DNA from 2 places in the Aeromonas crassostreae genome. Region 2 is predicted to be linked to the other one. Evidence: riboswitches for the same ligand, from Rfam matches in the RefSeq annotation. Region 2 holds a riboswitch; the other holds the start of a gene.

Region 1 (4,408 bases), on a different contig from region 2:
GCCCGCCCGCACCAGCGCAGGGCTGGTCGCCGGAATGCCGGTCAGGGCTTCCAGCTCGGGGCCGTTGGGGGTGATGAGGGACAGACGCGGCAGCAGTTGTTCGCGCACCGCCACCAGCATGCCGGGCTCGGCCATGGGGGTGCCAGTGCTGGCGATGGCGACCGGGTCGTAGACCACGAAGGGGGCTTCGATGGTCGACAACCTGCGGGCCAGCACCTCCACATGGAGCCGGGTCGGCAGCAGGCCTATCTTGATGGCGGCCGGGGGCAGATCCAGCCCCAGGGCGTCGATCTGGGCGGTGAAGGTCTGCATCAGCACGGGGTCCACCATCTTCACCGCCACCGAATTCTGGGCCGTGATGGCGGAGATGACCGAGCAGCCGTGCACCCCTAGGTCATGCAGGGTGTGCAAGTCGGCCTGAATGCCGGCCCCGCCGCCGGAGTCTGAACCGGCGATGGTCCAGACCACGGGACGGGCCTGCGTTACGGCGGACAGGTCGGCGGGGCTGACAGCCCCGCGCTCGCTGCTCACGCCTCCTCCCCTGCGGCCTGCTTCAGGGTCGCCGCCTGGTGGTAGATCTCGCCGCCAGTCTCCTTGAAGGTCTCCGCCATGCGGGCCATGCCACTCTCAACGTCGGCCTGCTTGAAGGTCTCCGGCTCCTTGTGGGCGATGCCGCTCTCCACCTCGGCCACCACCCGCTCCTGCTGGCCGTCCATGCCCACCATCTTGATCTCTACGGCTTCCAACTTGGCGGCGTAGTCACGCACGTCCTGGGTGATCTTCATGGAGCAGAACTTGGGGCCGCACATGGAGCAAAAATGAGCCACCTTGCCGGACTCCTGGGGCAGGGTCTCGTCGTGGTAGGCGCGGGCGGTGTCGGGATCCAGCGCCAGATTGAACTGATCCTCCCAGCGGAACTCGAAGCGCGCCTTGGACATGGCGTTGTCGCGGATCTGGGCACCCGGATGACCCTTGGCCAAGTCAGCGGCGTGGGCGGCGATCTTGTAGGTGATGAGGCCCTGCTTCACGTCCTCCTTGTTCGGCAGCCCCAGGTGCTCCTTGGGGGTCACGTAGCAGAGCATGGCGCAGCCGTACCAGCCGATCATGGCGGCCCCTATGCCGGAGGTGAAGTGATCGTAGCCGGGGGCTATGTCGGTGGTGAGGGGGCCCAGGGTGTAGAAGGGCGCCTCGTGACAGTGCTCCAGCTGCTCGGTCATGTTGCGCTCTATCATGTGCATGGGCACGTGGCCGGGGCCCTCGATCATCACCTGGACGTCGTACTCCCAGGCGATCTTGGTGAGCTCCCCCAGGGTGTGCAGCTCGGCAAATTGCGCCTCGTCGTTGGCGTCATAGACGGAGCCCGGGCGCAGGCCGTCCCCGAGGGAAAGCGCCACATCATAGGCGGCGCACAGCTCGCAGATCTCGCGAAAATGCTGGTAGAGGAAGTTCTCCTTGTGATGGGACAGGCACCACTTGGCCATGATGCTGCCGCCACGGGAGACGATGCCGGTGAGGCGCTTGGCGGTCATGGGCACGTAGCGCAGCAGGACGCCGGCGTGGATGGTGAAGTAGTCCACCCCCTGCTCGGCCTGTTCCAGCAGGGTGTCGCGGAACAGCTCCCAGGTGAGGTCTTCGGCGATGCCGTTGGTCTTTTCGAGCGCCTGGTAGATGGGCACTGTGCCGATGGGCACAGGGCTGTTGCGCAGTATCCACTCCCGGGTCTCGTGGATGTTGCGACCGGTGGAGAGATCCATGACGGTGTCGGCCCCCCAGCGGGTGGACCACACCAGCTTCTCCACTTCCTCCTCGATGCTGGAGCTGACCGCCGAGTTGCCTATGTTGGCGTTGATCTTCACCAGGAAGTTGCGGCCGATGATCATGGGCTCGGCTTCCGGGTGGTTGATGTTGCTCGGGATGATGGCGCGGCCGGCGGCCACCTCATCGCGCACGAATTCGGGGGTGATGTTTTCCGGCAATCTGGCGCCGAAGCCCTGACCCGGATGCTGGCGCAGCAGCAGCTCGGAGCGCACCCGCTCGCGGCCCATGTTCTCGCGGATGGCGATAAATTCCATCTCCGGGGTGACCATCCCCTGACGGGCATAGTGCAGCTGGGTCACCCGGCGGCCCGGCCTGGCACGCAGCGGCTTGGGCAAATGTTCGAAACGCAGGTGATCCAGCCCCTCGTCGGCGAGGCGCTCCTGGGTGAAGGTGGAGCTCAGACCCGGCAGCGGCTCGGTGTCGCCCCGCTCCAGCACCCAGGCTTCCCGCAGGCGCGGCAGGCCGCGGCGCACGTCTATCTCGGCGCGCTCGTCCCCGTAGGCTCCCGAGGTGTCGTAGACCGGCACCGGCTCGTTGGCCTCGAACTGGGGAGCTTCCTTGCTGCCGCCAACCAGGGTGTCGGCCAGCTGGATTTCACGCAAAGGCACCCGGATATCGGGGCGGGAGCCCTGGATGAAGATGCGGCGGGAGTTGGGATGGGCCATACCCTTGAGGTTGTCGATAAAGGCCTGGGCACTGGAGCGCAGCTCCCGGCGGCTGGCGGGCACGGACTTGCTGTTTTCAGAAGAGGTAGACATAGCAAAACTCACATTAACTGATTGAAGTTATGGGTTTGCTTGTCTGGAGTTCGAGGAGAAGTGATGAACTTGCAGTCTGGGTGCGCTCTCGGGAGGGAGGGAGCTTGCCTGGCTCCTCACTGCGCCCGCCCTCTGTGCCCTGATGAGCAAGATGATGGTGACGACAGACTCCCCCTCGTGCGCCCTGACTCATGAAGAGCGGATCCCTTCGCTGAGCGGGGAGGCTGGTCCTCCCCCGGCGCGGCAACTCGCAAGTTACCCTTGTTTCCCTTCGCAGGTTCTAGCCTGATCAGGTTCCACGGATCCCGAATTAACGGTCTCAGCTTTGCGTCGTTCGACGGTCAGCACTCCGACAAGATGGCGCCAGTATAAGTGGGGGAATGGAAAGCACAAGCCCTTAACAACTCCGATCTCTCGGGACGAGCCTGTTACTCCTCCGGATTGATGATCAGGATCTCGGTCAGACGGCCGTCATCATCCCGGCTCAGCACCAGGCGGCGACCCGGTTGCAGATCGACGGGGCGGCCGTTCACCCAGCGGGTGCCGGCATCAAACACCAGCACACCGAGATCCTGTAGCAGCAAGGCCTGCCCCGAGTGGGCAAGCAGTCGATCCTCCGCCCGCCGCCAATGAGCCCAGAGGGCCGGATCCGGCGCCCTGGCGAGCACCCGGATCTGCTCGGCCACGCCGTGGCGGCTCTGGATGGCGAGGTGCATGCCGGGCCTGAGATCGTCAAACTGCGCCGCCCCGACCAGGGCGGCGCTGCCGAGTTCGAGCTCGGCCCCCTGAAATTGCAGGCGGATGCCATCGTTGTGCTCCAGCGCCACCAGCCAGAGCTCGGGCTCGTCGGCAAGGGCGTGGCAGGAGAGCAGCAGGAGCAAGGCGGTTCTGGTCATAGCAAGCAGGCCCATGGTCAACCCGGCGAGGAGGTTTAACTATGGGCCTGGATGGGCAATTTTGCCGGTCACCCTGACCGGATCAGTCATCCTCCCGGCAGCGGCTCAGCCGCTTGCCGTCGAAGCGGCACTCCAGCTCCAGCCAGCGCCCCTCGAAGGGGGCCAGGCTGTCATCGGAGGCACCATAACCCCAGATGCGCCCGCCAAGGACAGGGCCCTCCAGCTCCATCTCGTCGGCCTCGTCCAGGGGCTCCACCTCGCGGATCAGCCGTCTCTCCCCCTGCGCCGTCGTCTGCACTACCCCTTCCAGATCGACCCAGGTACCGCCGAGGTCATCTTCGTCCAGCCCCTCCTTGAAGCGGGTCTGCTCATCGATCACGAAGGGAATGCCGTTGACCATCAACTGGCCCAGCTGCCAGGTGGTGCGGCCGGTCAGCTTGAACTCGGCCCCCTGCGCCAACCCCAGGGGCAGCAAGATCGTCAGCAGGAGGGCGCACAGAGACTTCTTCATCGGGGATCCTCGGGGTTACACTGGCCAGCAGCATGGCGTCTTCGTCGTGAAATGACCGTGAAAAACGGCCAAGACCAGGAGATCAAAACATGAAAATACTGGTGGTGGAAGACAATCCCCAGGTGGCGGAAACCATCATGGACTATCTGGCGCTGGCCGGGCACAGGGTGGACTGCGCCTATCACGGCCAGGCCGCCTTGCAGCTGCTGGCACAGCAGCGTTTCGACGTCATCATCATGGATGTCATGATGCCGCGCCTGGACGGCCTCTCCACGGTGGAGCGGCTACGGGCGGACGGCATCGCCACCCCTGTGCTCTTTCTCACCGCCCGCGACAGCCTGGACGACAAGCTGGCAGGGTTTCGGGTCGGGGGCGACGACTACCTGATCAAGCCGTTCGCCATGGAGGAGCTGGAGGTGCGGCTG
Region 2 (4,408 bases):
GCCTGCCCGGCTGCTCCATGTGTCTGGCCATGAACAACGACCGGCTGCAACCCGGGGAGCGCTGCGCCTCCACCAGCAACCGCAACTTCGAAGGGCGTCAGGGCCGCGCCGGCCGCACCCACCTGGTGAGCCCGGCCATGGCCGCCGCCGCCGCCGTCACCGGCCGCTTCGCCGACATTCGTGCGCTGTAACGACAGGGAAAACATGATGACAGGTTTCAAACAACGCGGACGGCCCTTCGCCGTCACCGACATCATCTTCGCCGATATTCGCGCACTGTAAGAGGAGATAACGATGACAGGATTCAAACAGCATAAAGGGATCGTCGTCCCCCTCGACAGCGCCAACGTCGACACCGACGCCATCATTCCCAAGCAGTTTCTGCAGAAGGTCAACCGCATCGGCTTTGGCAAGCACCTGTTCCACGACTGGCGCTTCCTTGACGATGCAGGCCAGCAGCCCAACCCCGAGTTCGTGCTCAACCAGCCGCAATTCGCCGGTGCCAGCATCTTGCTGGCACGGGAGAACTTCGGCTGTGGCTCGAGCCGCGAACACGCCCCCTGGGCGCTGGCGGACTACGGCTTCAGGACCATCATTGCCCCGAGCTTTGCCGACATCTTCTACGGCAACGCCATCAACAACGGCATGGTGCCGGTACGCCTGAAAGAAGAGGAGGTCGAGGCCCTGTTCCAGCTGGTCGCGGCCAATCCGGGCATCGAGATCGAGGTGGATCTGGAGGCCAATCAGGTGCGCGCAGGTAGCCTCACGTTCGGCTTCGAAATCGACGAATTCCGCCGTTACTGCCTGCTCAACGGGCTGGATGCCATCGGCCTGACCCTGCAACACGAGGCCGCCATCAGTGCCTTCGAGGCGAAGCAGCCAAGCTGGATCTGACGCGCCAGCGGCAAGAAAATAGGTAGAATCAACAGGGAGCCGAGGCTCCCTGTTTTATTGTCGGGTCGCGGTACAAGACCCGCCACCTCGGCATGTCCGACAGGAGACACCTATGTCCGCAAGGTACGCCTTTTCACTGCTCTGCCTGCTGCTCAGCCTCCCGGCCCTGGGCGGGCAGACCTATTTCAACGGCAGCGGCGGTCAGCTCAATGTCGGCTGGCAGGACAGGGAGGGCCCCCCCCAGCAACTCAGCTACCGGCTGGAGGCGGGCAAGCTGCCACCCCTCATCGCCTATCGCCCGGCCAGGATGCAGGAGGAGGTACTGCAGAGCCTGCTGCAGCAGGCTGCGCTTGAGTTCCCCGAGGTGCAATTCTCCCTCGCCCGGCCCGGATTCGAGCTCGGCCTAAAGAGCCGCAACCAGGACAAGGCCAGGGCCGCCATGGCCTGGGTGAAGGAGCGTCGCGCCGAGCTGGAGCGCGAATGGCTGCACGATCGTTATTTCCAGTATTTCACCCCGCCCGACGGCCAGCCCGCCATCAAGCAGGACCATGTGCGCATCGCCCTGGAGAGTCGCGCCGAACTGGCGCCTCTGGCCGAGCAGCTCAGGCAGGAGGGGGCCACGGAGACAGAAATACGCCAGCAGACGGTGGCACACATGCTCTACTTCGTGCAGGCCATTCCCTATCTGCTGCTCGACAACCCCAGCGGGCGCAGCGGCCGCGACCTCTTGACCCCGCGCCAGGTGCTGGAGCAGAACCGGGGAGATTGCGACAGCAAGGTCACCCTGATGGCTGCCCTGCTGGCCCAGCTCTTTCCCGACCTCAAGCAGGCCATGGTGTTCGTGCCGGGTCATGCCCTGCTGGGGGTGGCCCTGCCGGCTCAAGCGGGCGAGGCGACCCTGAACTGGGAGGGGGAGACCTATCTGCTGCTGGAGCCGACCGGCCCAGCCACCCTGCCCCCGGGCCAGCTGGCGCCGAGCAGCAGAGTCTTGGTGGAGAGCGGCCAGCTGAACGTGCAGCCGGTGCGTCCCGAGGAGACGGGATGAGCCGAAGACAAGGCTCGGGGACTGTATGCCGATGCGCCCGCCAGCCGGGCGCATCCTTTAACCTATCTGTTGAAACTCCACCGCCAGCAGCTTGCCTTCTGCTTCATCCAGCTCCCGAATGATGCGGGCCCTGGCCTCAAACGGCGGCAACAGATTGCTGTGGGTGGCGAGACTGACCCGGATCGGCTGGCCAAGATCGAGGCCGTGTTCGCTGACCAGTATCCCCATGCCATTGGCGCTCAGATCCCGGCAGATCCCCACCAGGATGAGATCCTGCTGATAGAGGGTGACGGGGGCATTGATTATCATGCGCTGAAAGGCGCGTCTTTCCTTGGTGCTGGTGATCACTCGAACCTCCTGGTGTGGTTACTCTCGCCCCGCCCACTGCGCAAGTTGTGCTGGCCTGGCCCCCAGAAGGTTAATACAATGCGACTCCTTGCTCAAACGGGGTGCGCCCAGGCGCTGAGATGATACCCGTGAACCTGATCCAGATAATGCTGGCGGAGGAATTTGAGACAAGAGGCGCGGGGCGCCTCCTCATCCGTCGGCACCTCACAGGAGTGCCATAGATGAACACCATGCTGACCGCCGCCACCGCCCTGCTGCTCACTGGCGCCGCCCAGGCCGCGCCCCCCCCGACCCTCACCGTCTATACCTATGACTCTTTCGCCTCCGAATGGGGCCCGGGCCCCAAGGTCAAGCAGGCGTTCGAGCAAGAGTGTGGCTGCACCCTCAATCTGGTTCCGCTTGAAGACGGGGTCGCCATCCTCAACCGGCTGCGCCTCGAGGGGAGCCACAGCAAGGCCGACCTGGTGCTGGGTCTGGACGATGCCCTGATGGCCGAGGCCAAGCAGAGCGGTCTGTTCGCCCCCCATGCCACCCGACTCGACGCCCTCAAGGTGCCGGGGGGCTGGCAGGATGACAGCTTCGTCCCCTATGACTACGGCTACTTCGCCTTCGTCTACGACAGCGGCAAGCTCAAGCATCCCCCCAAGAGCCTGAAAGAGCTGGTGGAAAGCCCCAATCTCAAGGTGATCTATCAGGATCCCCGCACCTCCACCCCGGGTCAGGGGCTGATGCTGTGGATGAAGTCCGTCTACGGCGACCAGGCCCCGGTCGCCTGGGAGCAGCTGGCCAAGAAGACGGTTACCGTCACCAAGGGCTGGTCCGAGGCCTACGGCATGTTCATGGATGGCGAGGCGGACATGGTGCTCTCCTACACCAGCTCCCCCGCCTATCACCTGATCGCCGAGCAGAAGAGCCAGTATCGGGCCGCCGCGTTCGAGGAGGGGCACTACCGCCAGGTAGAGGTGGCCGCCAAGCTCAAGGGCGCCAGACAGGACGAGCTGGCCGACCACTTCCTGCAATTCATGGTAAGCCCCGCCTTCCAGCAACTGATCCCGACCGGCAACTGGATGTATCCGATCATCAGCACCGAACTGCCCAAGGGATTCGAGCAGATGATCACCGTCACCAAGCCGCTCGCCTTCAGCGCGGACGAGGTGGCCGCCAACCGCAAGGGCTGGATCCGCGAGTGGCTGCAAGCCGTCACCCAGTGAGGGCAGGTCGCCGTCTGCTCTGGTGGCTGCCGGGCAGTGCCGCCACCCTGGTCATCCTGCTGCTCTCCCTGGGGCCGCTGGCAGCCCTGCTGTGGCAGGCGGGCACCCTGTCCCCCCGCGCCCTGCTGAGCGATCCCTATCTGCGCCACGTGCTGGGCTTCAGCCTGGGGCAGGCCCTGCTCTCCACCCTGCTGAGCCTGGGGCTGGCCATTCCCGTGGCCCGCGCCCTGGCCCGGCGCCATTTCCCGGGCCGCCGCCTGCTGCTCAAGCTGTTCGGCCTCTCCCTGGTGCTGCCCGTCATCATCGCCATCTTCGGCATCGTCGCCGTTCATGGCAGGCAGGGCTGGCTGCCGCAGCTGTTGCGCGGCCTGGGGCTGGATCCCGGCAACTACCTGTACGGCCTGTTCGGCATCCTGCTGGCCCATGTCTTCTTCAACATGCCCCTGGCGGCCCGCCTGCTGCTGCAAAGCCTGGAGACCATCCCCGAATCCTCCTGGCGCCTGGCCAGCCAGCTCGGCATGCGCTCCTCCCATATCTTCCGGCTGCTGGAGTGGCCGCTCATTCGCGCCGCCCTGCCGGGGCTGGCCAGTCTCATCTTCATGCTCTGCTTCACCAGCTTCACCACAGTGCTGGCGCTGGGAGGCGGCCCCAAGTCCACCACATTGGAGGTGGCCGTCTACCAGGCGCTGCGCTTTGACTTTGATCTCGCCACCGCAGGCGGCCTGGCCCTGGTGCAACTGCTGCTCACCGCCGCCCTGCTCCTGGTGCAGCACAAGTTGCAGAGCAGCCCGGCCAGTCGCATGAACCGGGCAGGTACCACGCGGCGCCCGGACAGCCAGCAGCCGGGCACCCTGCTGACCGACAGCCTGGTGCTGCTGCTGGCCATCGCCATCTTCCTGCCGCCCCTGCT

The links. A riboswitch is a leader RNA that binds a small molecule or an ion and turns the genes downstream of it on or off. The one in region 2 is predicted to bind thiamine pyrophosphate.
Region 1: it holds a riboswitch for thiamine pyrophosphate, as region 2 does, so the genes downstream of both, thiC (phosphomethylpyrimidine synthase ThiC) here and thiB (thiamine ABC transporter substrate binding subunit) in region 2, are expected to answer to the same signal.

The regions. Positions count from the first base shown of each region.
Region 1 is NZ_JBSTYM010000006.1:95,353-99,760, forward strand. Features, by position in the region: gene thiE (thiamine phosphate synthase) at 1-531, opposite strand, end outside; gene thiC (phosphomethylpyrimidine synthase ThiC) at 528-2,576, opposite strand; TPP riboswitch at 2,825-2,938, opposite strand; gene ACW5W4_RS06755 (hypothetical protein) at 3,005-3,472, opposite strand; gene ACW5W4_RS06760 (hypothetical protein) at 3,555-3,983, opposite strand; gene ACW5W4_RS06765 (response regulator transcription factor) at 4,073-4,408, shown strand, end outside.
Region 2 is NZ_JBSTYM010000027.1:7,300-11,707, reverse strand. Features, by position in the region: gene leuC (3-isopropylmalate dehydratase large subunit) at 1-191, shown strand, start outside; gene leuD (3-isopropylmalate dehydratase small subunit) at 295-894, shown strand; gene ACW5W4_RS16555 (transglutaminase domain-containing protein) at 1,007-1,939, shown strand; gene ACW5W4_RS16550 (PilZ domain-containing protein) at 1,997-2,287, opposite strand; TPP riboswitch at 2,375-2,465, shown strand; gene thiB (thiamine ABC transporter substrate binding subunit) at 2,509-3,498, shown strand; gene thiP (thiamine/thiamine pyrophosphate ABC transporter permease) at 3,474-4,408, shown strand, end outside.